DNA from 2 places in the Mesorhizobium sp. M6A.T.Ce.TU.002.03.1.1 genome. Region 1 is predicted to be linked to the other one. Evidence: riboswitches for the same ligand, from Rfam matches in the RefSeq annotation. Region 1 holds a riboswitch; the other holds the start of a gene.

Evidence for each region. A riboswitch is a leader RNA that binds a small molecule or an ion and turns the genes downstream of it on or off. The one in region 1 is predicted to bind cobalamin.
Region 2: linked by a shared signal. The riboswitch ahead of EOC93_RS11255 (ABC transporter ATP-binding protein) and the one ahead of EOC93_RS32460 (aromatic ring-hydroxylating dioxygenase subunit alpha) in region 1 are both predicted to bind cobalamin.

The regions. Positions count from the first base shown of each region.
Region 1 covers NZ_RZTI01000221.1:4-5,091, reverse strand. Annotated here, with positions in the region: partial or broken gene EOC93_RS32470 (oxidoreductase) at 1-178, shown strand, start outside; gene EOC93_RS32465 (hybrid-cluster NAD(P)-dependent oxidoreductase) at 251-1,351, opposite strand; gene EOC93_RS32460 (aromatic ring-hydroxylating dioxygenase subunit alpha) at 1,376-2,623, opposite strand; cobalamin riboswitch at 2,837-3,039, opposite strand; gene EOC93_RS32455 (DUF680 domain-containing protein) at 3,548-3,751, shown strand; gene EOC93_RS32450 (DUF680 domain-containing protein) at 3,879-4,100, shown strand; gene EOC93_RS32445 (DUF680 domain-containing protein) at 4,173-4,409, shown strand; partial or broken gene EOC93_RS32440 (TOBE domain-containing protein) at 4,608-5,088, opposite strand, start outside.
Region 2 covers NZ_RZTI01000027.1:3,145-13,973, forward strand. Annotated here, with positions in the region: gene EOC93_RS11245 (helix-turn-helix domain-containing GNAT family N-acetyltransferase) at 1-572, shown strand, start outside; gene EOC93_RS11250 (AraC family transcriptional regulator) at 795-1,628, opposite strand; cobalamin riboswitch at 1,926-2,130, shown strand; gene EOC93_RS11255 (ABC transporter ATP-binding protein) at 2,222-3,040, shown strand; partial or broken gene EOC93_RS11260 (ABC transporter substrate-binding protein) at 3,037-4,006, shown strand; gene EOC93_RS11265 (iron ABC transporter permease) at 4,036-5,022, shown strand; gene EOC93_RS11270 (MarR family transcriptional regulator) at 5,104-5,583, shown strand; gene EOC93_RS11275 (HlyD family secretion protein) at 5,580-6,758, shown strand; gene EOC93_RS11280 (DHA2 family efflux MFS transporter permease subunit) at 7,210-8,739, shown strand; gene EOC93_RS11285 (CAP domain-containing protein) at 8,768-9,283, opposite strand; gene EOC93_RS11290 (GNAT family N-acetyltransferase) at 9,647-10,231, shown strand; gene EOC93_RS34070 (hypothetical protein) at 10,203-10,385, opposite strand; gene EOC93_RS11300 (alpha/beta hydrolase) at 10,783-10,829, shown strand, end outside.

The sequences.
Region 1 (5,088 bases):
GGACTATTCTCGGCGGATCGACGTTGCAATGATAGAGCAATCGATGGTGCGGCTGCCCACGCCACCAAGGTTCGCCTTTGTCTGCGGCTCGAATGCCTTCGTGTCGGCCGCCGCCCAGGCGCTGATCGATGCCGGCGTTCCGGCAAGCCTCATCCGCACCGAGCGCTACGGGGTCTAATGCATGTCGCGCAACAACCTAAAGCGCGTCGCATAAGGCCGGTCAAAACGCGACGCGCTTTAGGGCCGCCGGTCATGCCTCGATCTCGATCGCCGTCAGCGGCTTCGAACAGCAGGCAAGGATGAAGCCGTCGTCGATCTCGTGATCGAGGATGCCGCCATTGTGGCTCATCTCGACCGTGCCCGAGACCTTTTTCACCTTGCAGGTTCCGCACAGGCCGAACTCGCAGGCCGCCGGGATGCGCACGCCCGAAGCGCGCGCCGTCTGCAGCACGGTCTGGCCGGCAACGCAGTCGGCATCGACATCCGAAAGCGAAAAGCGGATTGGCGTTGCGGCTTCGGCAGGTATTTCGACCCCACCCTCTGCCGGCGAACCGAACGGGGCCGGTATTTCCTCCACCATCGGGGCCGCAAAGCTCTCCTGATGATAGTTGCCCATGTCGAAGCCGGTGGCCTCCAGCATCTGCCGCACCGCACGCATAAACGGGTCGGGGCCGCAGCAGAAGATTTCGCGCTCGCGGAAGTCTGGCGCCAGCAGCGGCAGCCGTATCGCGTCGATCCGGCCCATATGGCCGAACCAACCCTCGCGGCTGGACCGTTCCTCGATCATGAAGCCAAGCGTCAGACCCGGCATGCGGCTGCCGAGCAGCTCGAGCTCCTTGCGGAAGATGATCTCCTCGGGCTTTCGTGCACAGTTGACGAAGCCGACATCGGTCCATGGCGCGCAGTCGTTCAGCCAGCGCAGCATCGACATCATCGGCGTCACGCCGGAGCCGGCCGAAATGAACAGATACTTGGCCGCGGGATGGCTGTGCAGCGAAAAGTCGCCCGTCGGACCATAGGCCTTCACGTGAACGCCGGGCTTCAGATTGTCGAACATCCAGCGCGTGCCGAGACTGCCGGCTTGCGCCTTCACCGTCACCGCGATCGAGAACGGCCGCGACGGCGAGGAAGACAGCGTATAGGTCCGCATCAGCGGGCCGTCGGAGGTCGGCAGTTCCAGCGTCACGAATTGGCCCGGCTTATAGCGGAACCAGGTCTGGTTGTCGGAGCGGAAGGTGAAGGTCTTCACGTCAGGCGCCTCGTCGCTGACGCCGATCACCTCCAGCACCTGCAGCCGGTCGTTCCAGGGCGCCATTTCGTCGAGATGGCGGTAGAGCCCGAGGTCCGTCATTGCGTTCATCTCTTCACGTTTCTCTCAGGCGACGCTGCGCAATGCCGGCCGGCCGTCCTCGGCTAGGCGCGGCCCGATGAAGGAGGCGTACCATTCGACGAACTGGATGACGCCGCCCTCATGCAGTTCCGAATAAGGGCCGGGCTCATAGGCCGGCGACAGGATGCCGAAGGCGTTTTCCTCGACGATGCGGCGGTCCTGGTCGTTGGTCTCGGTCCATACATGGGTGAGTTCGGCAAGGTCGTAATCGACGCCTTCGACCGCGTCCTTATGGACGAGCCATTTGGTTGTCACGGCGGTTTCCGTGGCGCTGATCGGCAACACGCGGAAGGTGACCGCATGATCGCCGAGGATGTGGTTCCAGGTCGTCGGATAGTGATAGAGCAGCAGCGAGCCGACACGGTCGGTCGAAACGCTGTCGGAAAGGTTCTTCTTCACCGCGCGCCTTCCCGTCATCGTATAGCTGACGGCGTCGCGCAGCAGCGGCGCGCGGGTGGCGCGATATTGCCCAGCCGGATCGATGCGGAACTTGCTCGGCAGGCCTGCCGCCTCGCATTTGGCCCAGTGCGCCAGCATCTCAGGATCGCTGTCGGCGCCCTGCACGCCGGTCACGGTCGGTGCTTCCGGGAATGTCTTGCACAGTTCCGGATGGTTGCCGGCGCAATGGTAGCACTCGCGGTTGTTTTCCCAGACGAGCTTCCAGTTGCCCTTCTCGACGATGGTCGATTCGAAGGCGACCTTTGCCTCGCGCAGTCGGTGCGGCAGGAGGTAAGGCTCGATCATGGCGCGCATCGGCGCGAAATCCGCCGGCTCCTTGGCCAGGCAGATGAAAATGTAGCCGCCGACACTTTCGCAAGCCACCGGCTTGAGGCCGAACTGGCTCTTGTCGAAGCCATCCGCCATCTGGCGAGCGAACAAAAGCCGGCCGTCCAGCTCGTAGGTCCACTGGTGATAGGGGCAGACGAGCTTTGCCGCCGTGCCCTTGTCGGCGTTGCAGACGCGGCTGCCGCGATGCCGGCAGGAATTGTGGAAGGCATTGATCTTGCCTTGCTGGTCGCGGACCAGCACGACCGGATAGTCGCCGATCTGGGCGGTGATGTAGCTGCCCGGCTTCGGCAACTCGCAATCGTGGCCGATGAACAGCCAATCGCGATACCAGATCAGCTCCATGTCGAGCTTGAAGAAATCGGGATCGGTGTAGAAGGGCTGCTCGAGCGAATAGCCTTGCCTGCGGCCGTGCAAGAGCCTCAGCATGTCGTTGCGCGAATCCATGTCCTGTCCTCATAGCCGTCGCATCGGCCCGAAATCGGAATCGATTTCGGAAAGCACGATGCGCAATTCAAAGTCTTGGAGCGTACTTTATGTGTCCAAATGGACGCGTGTCGCTCCAAAGACTGAACTGGTGGTGATTGAGGAAGGATCGCTTGCACGCCGGCGACAGGCCAGACATGCATCATCCACCTCTTGACCGCCCACCGCGATCAGTCGAGTCTAGACATCTCGGGCTGGTTTCCGGGCTCTGGAGTGTCCTTGCGGACAGTCGCGACACCTTCCCAGGCTTGTGGCCCAGTGGTCTCCCGTTGCGACTTGAACTCCACCACCGTTGCGGGGGCAGCGCCGGGATTTGACCGGCTTCCCAATTCTCCGCTTCGTCGTCACCAAGCGGCACCTGAGATGGCGTCATCTAATCATGACGGCCAGCTGACTGTCGGCATGAAAGCGACATCGTATCCATGCGGCGCGACACGGCCCGCGAAACGTGCAGGTTGGTAATTGCAGGGCTGAAACCCATTTTTTCGGCCACCATTGTCGGCCGCCGTGACATCGAATTCCGATCCGCGGCGGAGGCAAAGAAGGTTAACAGTTTCCAAAAGTGACCATTAGCCGCTTCTAAAATCGAACCGAACGGTTCGTTTCTGTTGACAATGCGTGCATGACGCTGTGAACGCAGGTCCGCCAATCCGTCAAATCGTCAAATGGCGACTTTGGCATAAACCTTTGAAAATAAAAGATAAAGCAACGCCTGTAGAAGCGTCTGGTACAATTTCAAGGTGTAGATTCTTGGTCCACACGGAACAACTTCGTGATTGGAATCTGCGGGATGGCCTTCCCACATCGGGGCTGTCCGAACGACGCGAATTCCTTCCAAGACACGCCGCTAGCCGGACGGAAAACTAAGATACTGGAGTACCAAAAATGAAAAAGATTGCTCTTACTGCCGTCGCCGTTCTGGCCATCACCGGCAGCGCCTTTGCCGGCAGCGACCATTATGGGTCCAACGGCGCCAACCAGCCGACCGCTGAGGTCGACAGCTCGTACACGGCTTCCATTCAGAAGCCGGCTCACGCTGAAAAGCCCGCCGTCCAGGGCGCCGACCGCAACCTTTTCGGCAACAATTAACAGCTGATCCCAGACCATGATCCCGAAAAGTGGAAACCGGTTTTCGGAAAAGATCATGGTCAAACAAGAAGACAGAGCGGCGGCAGGTCCGCCGCTGGGGATCTTTAGAAATTCAGGAGTATTGGAAATGAAGAAGATTGTTCTTGCCACCGCTGCCATTCTGGCCATCTCCGGCAGCGCTTTTGCCGGTAGCGACAACTATGGATCGAACGGCGCCAACCAGCCGGCCGCTGCGGCCGATAGCTCGTACACGGCTTCGGTTCAGAATTCCGCTTCGGCGCAGAATCCGGTTCCGTCTGACGAGAAACCCGTCCACGGCAGCGACCGTAACCTCTTCGGCAACAACTAACAGCCAGTTCCATCAGCAGCGGCGGCATTTGCCTGCCGCGCTGATGGGATACGAAAATCCAGGAGCACTGAAATGAAGAAGATCGTTCTTACCGCCGCCGCGCTTTTGCTTGCTGCCGGCAGCGCCTTTGCCAACAACGACAATGTTGGCGGGACCGACATCAACAAGCAGGCGACCGTCAACGTCGACAACATGCAGACGTCTTCGGTACGCAACACCGGTTCGCCGATCTACAAGCTGCTCAATTCGTCGGGCGACGTAGAGAAGTCCGCCCCGCAGGGCAGCGACCGGAACCTGTTCGGCCGCTAGCGCATCGGCCCGAAAATCGGAATCGATTTTCGGAAAGCACGATGCGTAGGTTCAAAGTGTTAGAGCGTACTTTGTGCGTCCACTTGGACGCACGTCGCTCTAACAGCGACCTGAATGCACAAGAGCGGCGGGCTTTGCCCGCCGCTCTTGTTTTTGGCTTCGCCAAACTGCTTATACCCGGCAGTCTTGCTGCCGTTCTCAGGCCGCCTTTGCTTCCGCTTCGTGAAGCGTGAAGGACCGCCCGTCGGTATCGAAAATATGCAGGTCGCCGGCATCGGCACTCAACCGCAGCGTCGCACCCCGCTTGACCTCGACATTGCCGGGCAGCTTGGTCACCAGCGGCAGGTCGGCGCGGCCGATGTCGACATAGACGAGCTGGACCTCGCCGAGCTGCTCGACATAATCCACCGTTCCCTCGAAAAGATAATCCGCGCCGCTAGCGATCATCAGATCCTCCGGCCGCACGCCGAAGCTCACCGAAGCGCCCTTCGCTGAGGCCGGCGTGGCGATCGGCACCGTCGCCTTGCGCCCGCCGACATGGCTGACGATGGTCGGGTTGCCTGATTTGTCGATCGTCGCCGGCAGGATGTTCATTGCCGGCGAGCCGATGAACTGGGCGACGAACAGATTGCCGGGTTTCTTGTAGAGCTCCATCGGCGTGCCGACCTGCTCGATATGG
Region 2 (10,829 bases), on a different contig from region 1:
TGCTCGACCGGCTTTCCGCTCCGGAACAGGACAGGCTGGTCAAGGCGATGCAGACGGTGCAGCGCCTGCTGGGCGAGAGTGCCGAGCCCAAGGTCCCCTACATGCTGCGGCCTTTGCAGGTCGGCGACATCGGCTGGATCATCCATCGCCAGGGCCTGCTCTACGCGCAGGAGTATGGCTGGGACGAAACCTATGAGGCGCTGGTCGCCGAAATCCTCGGTGCCTTCCTCAAATCCTTCGATCCGAAATGGGAGCGCAGCTGGATCGCCGAGCGGGACGGGGACGTCGTCGGCTCGGTCTTCGTCGTGCGCCAGTCGGACACGGTGGCGAAGCTGCGCCTGCTCTATGTCGAACCCTCGGCGCGCGGTCTCGGCATCGGCAAGCGGCTGGTCGAGGAATGCATCGGCTTTGCCCGCGCGAAGGGATACAAGACGCTGACGCTGTGGACCAACGACGTGCTCACCTCAGCGCGCCGCATCTACGAGGCATCAGGATTCAAGCTGGCCGACGAAGAACGCCATCACGCCTTCGGCAAGGATCTGGTCGGCCAGAACTGGAACCTGGAGCTGTAACGTCTTTCCCTTCTCCCCTTGTGGGAGAAGGTGGATCGGCGCGCAGCGCCGAGACGGTTGAGGGGTGCTGGACGGAACGCCATCGGCGCCAGGCTGGAGCACCCCTCATCCGTCGCCTTCGGCGACACCTTCTCCCACAAGGGGAGAAGGCAAAAACCGGGCGGAGCAACACAAGCTGGAAGCATCATTTGTCTGAAGCAATTGCCCTTGGCTGGCCGCGCTTCACCCCTTCACCGGTATCCAGATTTCCAGCCCGCCATTGCCGCTGCGTGGATCGAATTCGGGGCCGTAGCGCTCGAATTCGGGCGCATCGGCGATCTCGTGCCCGGAGGCCGGCAGCCATTTGTTCCAGATCGTGTTGACCGTGCGGCGGATGGTCGAGATGTGGTCACGATGGGCGAACACGGCGTATTTTTGCGCCGGCACGCGCGCGCGCGAAAACTCCCTCGGCAGATCCGAAAAATCGGACACCTCGACGCCGGCGATGTAGTCGAAATTGCCGGTGTCGTCGCCGTTGACGCAGACGCCATAGGCGACGTCGCCGATCCCGCCTGGAATGTTGCCGATATAGGGGCCAAACCGCTGCCACAGCATCGGGATGCCGGCGCTGGTCTCGCAGCTGTAGCGTTCGCCGAGACCAGCGATGAGAAACGGCCGGCTGGTCTCAAAGCGCGGCGGCTCGAGATTGGTGAGGAAGGACTGGTCCATCAGGATCGGCTCCACGAGAGCGAGATTGTCGAGCGAGCCTTGCGCGCGCACCAGTTCCGGCGTGGTGCCGAATTGGTCGCGGAAGGCACGGGTGAAGGCCTCATGCGAAGCGTAGCCGGTGTCGAGCGCGAGCGAGAGGATGTCGGGTGCGCCGGCGGCGAGCCTGCGCGCCGCTTCGGTCAGCCGGCGAGAACGCATGTAGCCCATCACCGAACGGCCGGTCGCAGCCCCAAAGGCCCGCGTCACGTGAAAGCGCGACACGCCGCTGCTCTTGGCGACATCGTCGAGCGAGACGGATTCCGGCAGATGGCTTTCGACGAACCACAGCGCTTTCTCGGTCGGGTTCATATGGCTCCTCGCATTTGGCCCAGTCTTCGCATTTGGCCCAGTCTTCGCATTTGGCAAAGTCATGGTGCCGCTTCCTGGTGGAGGCGGTTTGATCGAAATTGCGCACCGCGCAAATCGCGAGCGACGGCGGCCGGCAAGTCGAAGGCGTCGGGCGAAAGAGCTTGACAGGAGCAAGCGGCGTCTTTTAAATGGTAACGTTATTACATAACGAGATTCGTATGGCTCTTTCTGACAAGACCCTTCGCTCCAGCGGCTGTTTCAACCCTGGAAATTTATTGCGCTGTGATTGGCGGAAAACTAGGGTGCCTGGGTGATGGTCCCCGAGTCGAAAGGCAAGGGGTGAAAAGGGAACACGGTGAGATCTTCGGATCGAGGCCGTGGCTGCCCCCGCAACTGTAAGCGGTTAGCAAAATCCGAAATGCCACTGGCCGGCAAGGCTGGGAAGGCAGGATGGCGCAAAGACCCGCGAGCCAGGAGACCTGCCATCAGCATGAGTTGACCGGACGGGGTGTGCCGGGAGGAGACGTGGACATCGGTCTTGTCGGCCGGTCCGTCCAGCTTCCTTCCGTCGCCATTGAGAAAGTGACGGTAAGTTGGACGCCTCCCAGCCTCTTCTTGAAGCGCGTGAGCTGAGCGCGACGGCGAATGGCCAATGCCTGGTCAGCGCGGTCAGCCTTTCGGTGGCGGCGGGCGATCGCCTCGCAATCATCGGTCCCAACGGCGCCGGCAAGACGACGCTGTTGCGCATGCTGTGCGGCACCCTGCGGCCAAGCGCAGGAGATGTGAGATTTTCCGGACGCCGGCTGGAGACGTTTTCGGCCGCCGAGCGGGCGCTGCACATGGCTGTCGTCGGCCAGACCGATCAGCCTGATCCGCGGCTTGCCGTGATCGACTACGTCGAGCTTGGCCGCGTCCCGCATGTCGGCTTGCGACGGAGGAGCGAGCAACGCGACATCGCCGTCGAAGCGCTTCGCAGAACCGGCCTGCTGCCGCTGCTCGGCCGCACGATCGGCTCGCTATCGGGTGGCGAGCGGCAACGCGCCCAGCTGGCACGCGCCGTTGCCCAGGAGCCAAAAATCCTGTTCCTCGATGAACCGACCAATCATCTCGATCCGCGCGCCCGCAGCGAGCTTCTCGAACTCGTGTCGCAGTTTGGCATGACCGTCGTGGCGGTGCTTCATGACCTGTCGCTGGTCACGCCATTTGCCACCAAGGTCGCGGTGATGAACGAGGCCCGCCTACAGGCGTTTGCCGGTCCGCGCGAGGCGCTGACCAAGCTGTTGATCCGCCAGATTTTCGGCGTCGACGTGCTTCGGCTGCGCCATCCCACCGAAGACCGCGAACTCACGGTATTCGACGTTCCGAACCGTGCCTCTTCACATTCCGATTTGACCAAGGAGCAATATTCGTGAAACGCCTCGCATTGTCTTTCGCCTCCCTCCTGCTTGCCCAGACCGCCTTCGCTTTCCCGGTGACCGCCTTTGCTTTTCCCGGTAACAGTTGACAGCTGCGGCACGCCGCTGACGTTCGACGCCGCGCCGAAGCGCGCCGTTATCCAGGATCTGAACATGGCCGAGATGGCCTTCGCGCTGGGGCTGCAACCGTCGATCGTCGGCCTGACCGGCATCACCGGATGGTACGAGGTCGGTCCGGAATTCAAGGCCGAGCAGGGCTCGATCCCGGAACTCGCGCCGAAATATCCGACACTTGAAATCCTCGTCGCCGTCGAGCCCGATTTCTTCTTCGCCGGCTGGTATTACGGCATGAAGTCGGGCGGCGAGGTGACGCCCGATACGTTGGCGCCGCACGGTATCAAGACGCTGGTGCTGACGGAAAGCTGCGTCCATCTCGACAACAACCGCCCTGCCGCCTCGATGGACCTGCTCTACGACGACGTCGAAAAGCTGGGCAGGATTTTCGACAAGGAAGCCGAGGCGAAGAAACTTGTTTCGGACTGGAAAGCGCAACTCGCCGATATCACGGCGAAGGTTGGCGACCACAAGGGAACGCGCGTATTTCTTTACGACTCCGGCGAAGACAAACCCTTCACATCAGGCAAGTTCGCGATCCCCAGCGCCATGATCGCCGCTGCCGGCGGCGACAACATCATGGCCGACATGCAGACGAGCTGGGGCAACACGGATTGGGAAACGGTCGCTTCCCGCAATCCGCAGTTCCTGATCCTGCTCGACTACCAGGAGGGTGGCGGCTACAGGAAACTGCTCGATTTCCTCAAAGTCCATCCGGCGATGAAGGAGACCGACGCGGTTAGGAATGAGCGCTTCGTCGCGCTGCGGTATGCCGAGCTGACGCCCGGGCCTGCCAACATCGAGGCGATCGGCAAGATCGCCAGGGCGATGCACCCGGAAGCTTTCTGAGCTTGCGCCACAGGGCGTTCGAATTGGCCATGACAGCAGGAGCAGCAGCGATCGCCGCTCTTGCTCTGCTGTCGATCGCCTATGGATCGACGGTCATAGCGTTGAGCGACGTGGTTGCTGCGCTCGGACATGCGGCCGGAGTGGCCGCAGACATCGTGCCCGGCCCGGTCGGCAAAATCGTTGTCGATCTCAGGCTGCCGCGCACGATCATGGCCATCTGTGTCGGCGCCGGGCTGGGCGTCATCGGCGCGCTGCTGCAGACGGTAACGCGCAACGACCTCGCCGATCCGTTCCTGTTCGGCCTGTCGTCCGGTGCCGCGGCCGGCGCGGTTTCCGTTATCACCATTTTTGGCGACCATTTCGGCATCTGGACGTTGCCGGTCGCTGCCTTCACCGGCGGCATTTTGGCCGCCGGCATCGTGCTGTTGCTGGTTTCGCGGGTGAGGGGGCAAGGCCCCGAACGGCTGATACTGGCCGGGCTTGCCGTCTCGTTCATGTTCACCGCCTTGACCAACTATCTCGTCTTTGCCGGCGACCAGCGCGCCGCTCACTCGGTGCTGTTCTGGACGATGGGCGGGCTCGGGCTGGCGCGGTGGGACAATGTCGGACTGGCTGCTCTGGGCGCAGGCACCATCCTAGTCTTCGGACTTTGGAACCACCGTCGGCTCGACGCTTTCCTGGCCGGCGAAAATGCCGCCGAAACCCTCGGCGTGCCGGTTGCGCGGATGCGCAGGACGACATTTTTCGTCGCCGCTTTCTCGACGGCGATCCTCGTCTCGGTGGCAGGCGTCATAGGTTTCGTCGGCCTGATGATCCCGCATCTGTCCCGGCCCCTGGCCGGCCCGTTGCATCTGCGCCTGATTGCAAGCTGCGCCCTCTTTGGAGCGGTGCTGTTGCTGGCAAGCGACCTTCTCGCCCGCACGCTGCTGCCGCCGCAGGAACTGCCGATCGGCATCATCACCAGCTCGGTCGGCGCTTTTTTCGTGGTCACGATGCTCATTCGCAATCGTTCCTGATGTGACTGCCATCCACACTTGCCGGCTTCTGGCATAATGCCGCATCTTGAATAGTAAGCACGCTTATAATATATGCCGCTCATGGTTTCCGACGGCATCGATAGATTGGGCTTTTTGATCCACGACGTGCAGCGCCTGATGCGCAAGCGCTTCGAGGCGAAGGCCAGCGGGCTCGGCCTTTCCTCGGCGCAATGGCGGCTGATGGTCCGCGTCGCCAAGGAAGAAGGCATCACGCAAGCGCGGCTCGCCGAGCTTCTCGAGATCGAGCCGATCAGCGTGTCGCGCCTGGTCGACCGCATGGAGGAGAGCGGCTGGATCGAGCGCCGTTCCGACGCCACCGATCGCCGCGTCCGCATGATCTTCCCGACCGCCAAAGCGAGCGAGGCCTACGCAGAGATCAAGAGCCTTGCTGGCGAAGTCTATGAGGAATCGCTTACCGGCGTGTCGCTCGAAGATCGCCGCATCCTGATCAAGGGTCTGGAGGCGATGGCCAAGAACCTGGCGGACGGCGAGACGGCGTCCGGCGAAAAAGTCAAAGGTGCAGAAGGCGCAGCAGCATGAACGCGGTAGCCAAGGTAGATGAGAATGCAACCAAGCTGGAGGTGGAAGCTCCGGCGCAGCCGGCGGCGGCTCCGGTGGCGGTCGCTCCGCAGCTAGCACCGGCGCCGGTGGTGCCGAAGAAGAAGCGCCGTGTCGGCCGCTTCCTATTGATGTTTGCGCTCCCCGTGGCACTGATCGCCGGCGGCAGCTACGTCTGGGTGACCGGCGGCCGCTACCAGGAGACCGAAAACGCCAATCTGCAGCAGGCCAAGGTCTCGATAGCCGCCGATACGGCGGGTCGCATCGTTCAGGTCGATATTTTCGACAACCAGTCCGTCAAGCAGGGCGACGTGCTGTTCGCCATCGATCCCGAGCCCTACCGGATCGCATTGGCCCAGGCCGACGCGGCGGTGGCCGGCGCGCGCCTCAATGTCGAGCAGCTGCGTGCGGCCTACAGCCAGGCGCTGGCGCAGGAGAAGTCCGACGCCAGCCAGGTCGACTACGCGCAGTCGCAATACGACCGAGCCGCCGACCTTGCCCGCAAGGGCATCAATGCCAAGTCCTCGCTCGACGAGGCCAGGAACGATCTCGACAAAGCCAAGCAGCAACTGGCCGTGGCCGAGCAGGGCATCCTCAGCGCCAAGGCGGGCCTTGGCGGCAATCCCGATATCGAGACCGATAAGCATCCGACCGTGATGGCGGCGCTCGCCGCGCGCGACAAGGCTGCCTACGATTTGGCGCAGACCACTGTCAGGGCGCCGGCTGACGGCATCGTCAGCCAGGCTGCCTCGTTCAAGGTCGGCCAGTATGTCGGCTCTGGCACGCCGCTGTTTTCGCTGGTCGAGACCGGGGACACCTGGATCGATGCCAATTTCAAGGAAACGCAGCTCACCCACATGAAGCCGGGCCAGAAGGCCGAAATCGTGGTCGACACCTATCCGGGCAAGACGTTCGAGGCCACCGTCAAGGCGATCGGCGCCGGCACGGGAGCCGAGTTCTCGCTGTTGCCCGCCCAGAACGCCACCGGCAATTGGGTCAAAGTCACCCAGCGCATTCCGGTGCGCCTGGAACTGGCCGATGCCGACGCCAAGATGGCGCTGCGCACCGGCATGAGCGCGACCGTCACGGTGGACACCGGCGTTTCCCGCGGGCTTCCCAGCATCTTCGGCCACGCCACGGCGAGTGAGGCACAATAGACCGCCTCGTTCCATTGGACGATGAGGTCTGAGACGCAACAAGTAGAATGCAGGCCGCGCACGGAGAGGAACGCAGCTGACAGGATTGGTCCGACGGGAGATGCACCAGGGGTTAGGGTTTGGATCGGGCTGCGTTGCGGCCTGAGCGAAGCCTGAACAACGCGACGCAGACTCGTTTCGGTCCTCAGGTTTCCGGGCGGCAGGCGCCGTTTTATCGAGACGCTCGGTCGATGTAACCCCCACATCGATAGTCGCGTCCCACCGCGATGAGGGTCTCTCCATACGGAAGGCCGCGCCGCCCGGAAACCTCGCGCATCGGCCCGAAAATCGGAATCGATTTTCGGAAAGCACGATGCGCTGACTCAAAGTACTAGAGCGTACTTTGTGCGTCCAAATGGACGCACGTCGCTCTAGTGTACATTTTTTTGTTACCTGCCGGAAGTTCCACATCATGAGCACGCCAGAACCCTTTCGCGAAGTGCCGCACCGCGGCCTGATCACCGTGGCGCTCATGCTGGCGACGATCATGCAGGCGCTCGACACCACGATCGCCAACGTCGCGCTGCCGACCATGACCGGCGATCTTGGCGCGTCCCCCGACAACATCAACTGGGTGCTGACCTCCTACATCGTTGCCGCGGCAATCATGACGCCGGTGACCGGCTGGCTGGCCGACCGCTTTGGCCGCAAGGAGCTGTTCCTGACGTCGGTGGTCGGCTTCACCATATTCTCCATGCTGTGCGGCATCGCCTGGAGCCTGGAGACCATGGTGTTCTTCCGGTTGATGCAGGGCGTGTTCGGCGCGGCAATCGTGCCGCTGTCACAGACCTTCCTGCTCGACATCAACCCGAAGGAGCGCCACGGCCAGGCCATGGCCATCTGGGGCGCCGGCATCATGCTGGGGCCGATCCTGGGCCCGACGCTCGGTGGCTGGCTGACCGAGAATTTCAACTGGCGCTGGGTGTTCTTCATCAACCTGCCGGTCGGCATCATCGCCTTCCTTGGCATGGCCGCCTACTTGCCGGCCGTTGCAAGGCGGATACGCAGCTTCGATTTCTTCGGCTTCGCCATGCTCTCGCTCGGCGTCGGAGCGCTGCAGCTGATGCTGGATCGCGGCGGCGAGGTCGACTGGTTTTCCTCGGTCGAGATCTGGATCGAGCTCGGTCTTTCGCTGACCGGCTTCTGGGTGTTCATCATTCACACGATGACGGCGGAGCACCCCTTCATCGACCCGAAGATCTTCCTCGACCGCAATTTCGTGACCGGGCTGGCATTCATCTTCGTCATGGGCGTGCTCATCCTTGCGAGCATGTCGCTGCTGCCGCCAATGCTGGCGACCATCTTCGGCTATCCGACCATGACCATCGGTGTCGTCATAGGTCCCCGCGGCATCGGCACGATGGTTGCGATGCTCCTGGTCGGCCGCATCATGCACAGGATCGATGCCAGGATCCTGGTCGTCATCGGCTTCCTTTTGACCGCGCAGTCGCTCCACACCATGTCCAGCTTCTCGCCGCAGATGGACAACTGGCTGATCCTCAGTTCCGGCGTTATTCAGGGCCTGGGAATGGGCATGGTGTTCGTACCGCTGTCGACCGTGGCTTTCGCCACGCTCGACGCGCGCTACCGCACCGATGCCACGGCGCTGTTCAGCCTGGTGCGCAATCTCGGCTCCTCGATCGGCGTCTCGGTGGTGACGGTTCTGCTGGTGCGCAACACGCAGATCAATCACGCCGAGCTTTCGGCCTACATCAATCCGTTCAATCCCAATCTCTGGGCGGCGTCGCCGGCAGCGGCGGGCGCCGATCCCACGGCGCTTTCCCAGATGGATGGGATGGTCAACATCCAGGCGATGATGATCTCCTACGTCAATGACTTCAAGCTGCTGATGATGATGACGCTGCTTGCCATCCCGTTCGTTTTTCTGCTGCGCAAGCCAAAGGCTGGTCCGACCGCCGGTCCCGCCGCACATATGGACTGACGGCTCGTCGACGTGCCGGTCACGTCTCCTATTTGCCGAGAACGAGGCTCCAGTAGCGCAACGAGCTGTCGCGGCCGTCCCGCACATAGGCCAGACCGAAGCGGGTGAAGCGCGGGTCGAGCATATTGCGGCGGTGGCCGGCCGAATGCATCCAGATATCGAACAGCTTCTGCTGATCGAAGCGACCCTCGGCGATGTTTTCGGCGGCCGCACCGGTGATGCCGTTACCCTTGACGCGCGAGGCAAATCCCTTGCCCCAGCCGGTGGTGTGGGTCATGCGGCCGCCTCGTGCCATATAGCCGGCCTGCTGCAGGGCTGCCTGTTCGAGCTGAGGATCGGGGACAAGCGGCCCGAGGCCGGCTGATGCGCGAATGCTGGTCAGGGTGCCGGCGGCGGAAGCAGAGACACCGGCGCCTTCGCCGGTGGACAGGACAGTGGCGCAAGCGGCAAGCCCGGCCAGCGCGGCAAGACCGGCAGCTCCAAGCAGCATTCGCCTGTTAAGGTTTGATCGGGCTTGGCAATTTTCAATTTTCGCAACGGTCATGTCCGCTGACATAGCGGTGATCATGGCTTTTTGGCGGGCAGGCGCTCAAAAATCTCGGTGGCTGCGGTTCGTCTTGCCGGTGGTGAAATCCGACGCGTGGTACCGAGACGGAATACCGGTTTGACCCATCGATGACCTCCACTGCGCGCTACGAATGACGGCTTCGCGCCGCATCCCGGTCATTCCGCTGGCCCCTGCCGTCCTCCAGAAGCGGACATCGCTGGTGACCAGGTGGACGCTTCAGCTTTTCCAGAACCGCTGAGCCGACAGCAACCGGTATCGCTCCCACTCCAACCGGGTTACGATGAGTGGCTGAGAACGGGCGCGGGCGCCTCGTCGAACCACCTACGTCAGGAGGACAGCGTGAAATTGCCGACGGTGAGAGTTATGGCCGCAGCCGATGAAGATTCAGCGGTCGAGATAATCGTGCTGGCATTTGCGGCCGACCCTATGGCGCGATGGACCTGGCCGCATGCACACCCGTACCTTGCAGCCATGCCGCGAATGGCCCGCGCGTTCGGGCGCAGGGCATTCTCTAACGGAAGCGCCTTTTGCACCGACGGCTACGCCGGGACGGCGCTGTGGCTGCCGCCCGGCGTGCATTCCGACGAGGAAGAGCTTGGCGCCGTGCTCGAGAGCACGGTTGAATCCTCTCTCGCCCCTGAAACCGCGGCCATATTCGAGCAGATGGCCACGTACCACCCGACCGAGCCGCATTGGTACCTGCCCCTGATCGGCGTCGACCCGGCGCATCAAGGCGAAGGTCACGGCGATGCCTTGATGGCGTACGCACTCGCGCAGTGCGACCGCGATCACGCGCCGGCCTATTTGGAATCCTCGAACCCGCGCAACATATCATTCTACCAGCGGCACGGCTTCGAACCGCTCGGCGCGATCCAGGTCGGTTCGTCGCCGACGCTCATCCCGATGCTGCGGCGACCTCGTTGAGCGTCAGGTTGATCAGATAGTTTGACCCTGTCGGACGGGCGGCCACGGAGCTGTCGAGCACGCCGTCGAAGCCGCGCACCTGGCCCTTCTCGCCGGTGGGAAAGCGAATCGCGGTGATGTCGGGTGCCGTGGCGCGCACGAGATCCGAGATCAATCCCGGAAGCTCGGTTTCCGCTGCGCGACGACTGCCGCCAAGCTGATTGTCTGAAATCAGTTGATGCGAAATACTCCAATCAGGAATTCCTTCACGGCCGCTTGTACCGCTTCTGTCGCTGCTTTGTCGTATCCACAGTCGGGCCGAGTTCTACGCAAGCGTCATTGTAGGAGAAGGGCTTACCGGTCTCGATATTGATTATTTTCCCATCATCTTCGCGGCGGCGGCAATTGCGCGATGTTTGCGCGCTCTGAACAACGTACCTGGGCGGAGCTATGGGGTCGTCGAATGCACATGGGGCACGCCTGGATACTCGGTCATCAGAGCGTCTTTGCCGGCAGCCTTGCGGCGCGCAATCAAGTCGCGGCACGGTGTCGAAAACGGAGGAGAATATTTGATGTCGTGGAAACTCGACGAGACCGTGGAAACATCTGCGGGCGCTGT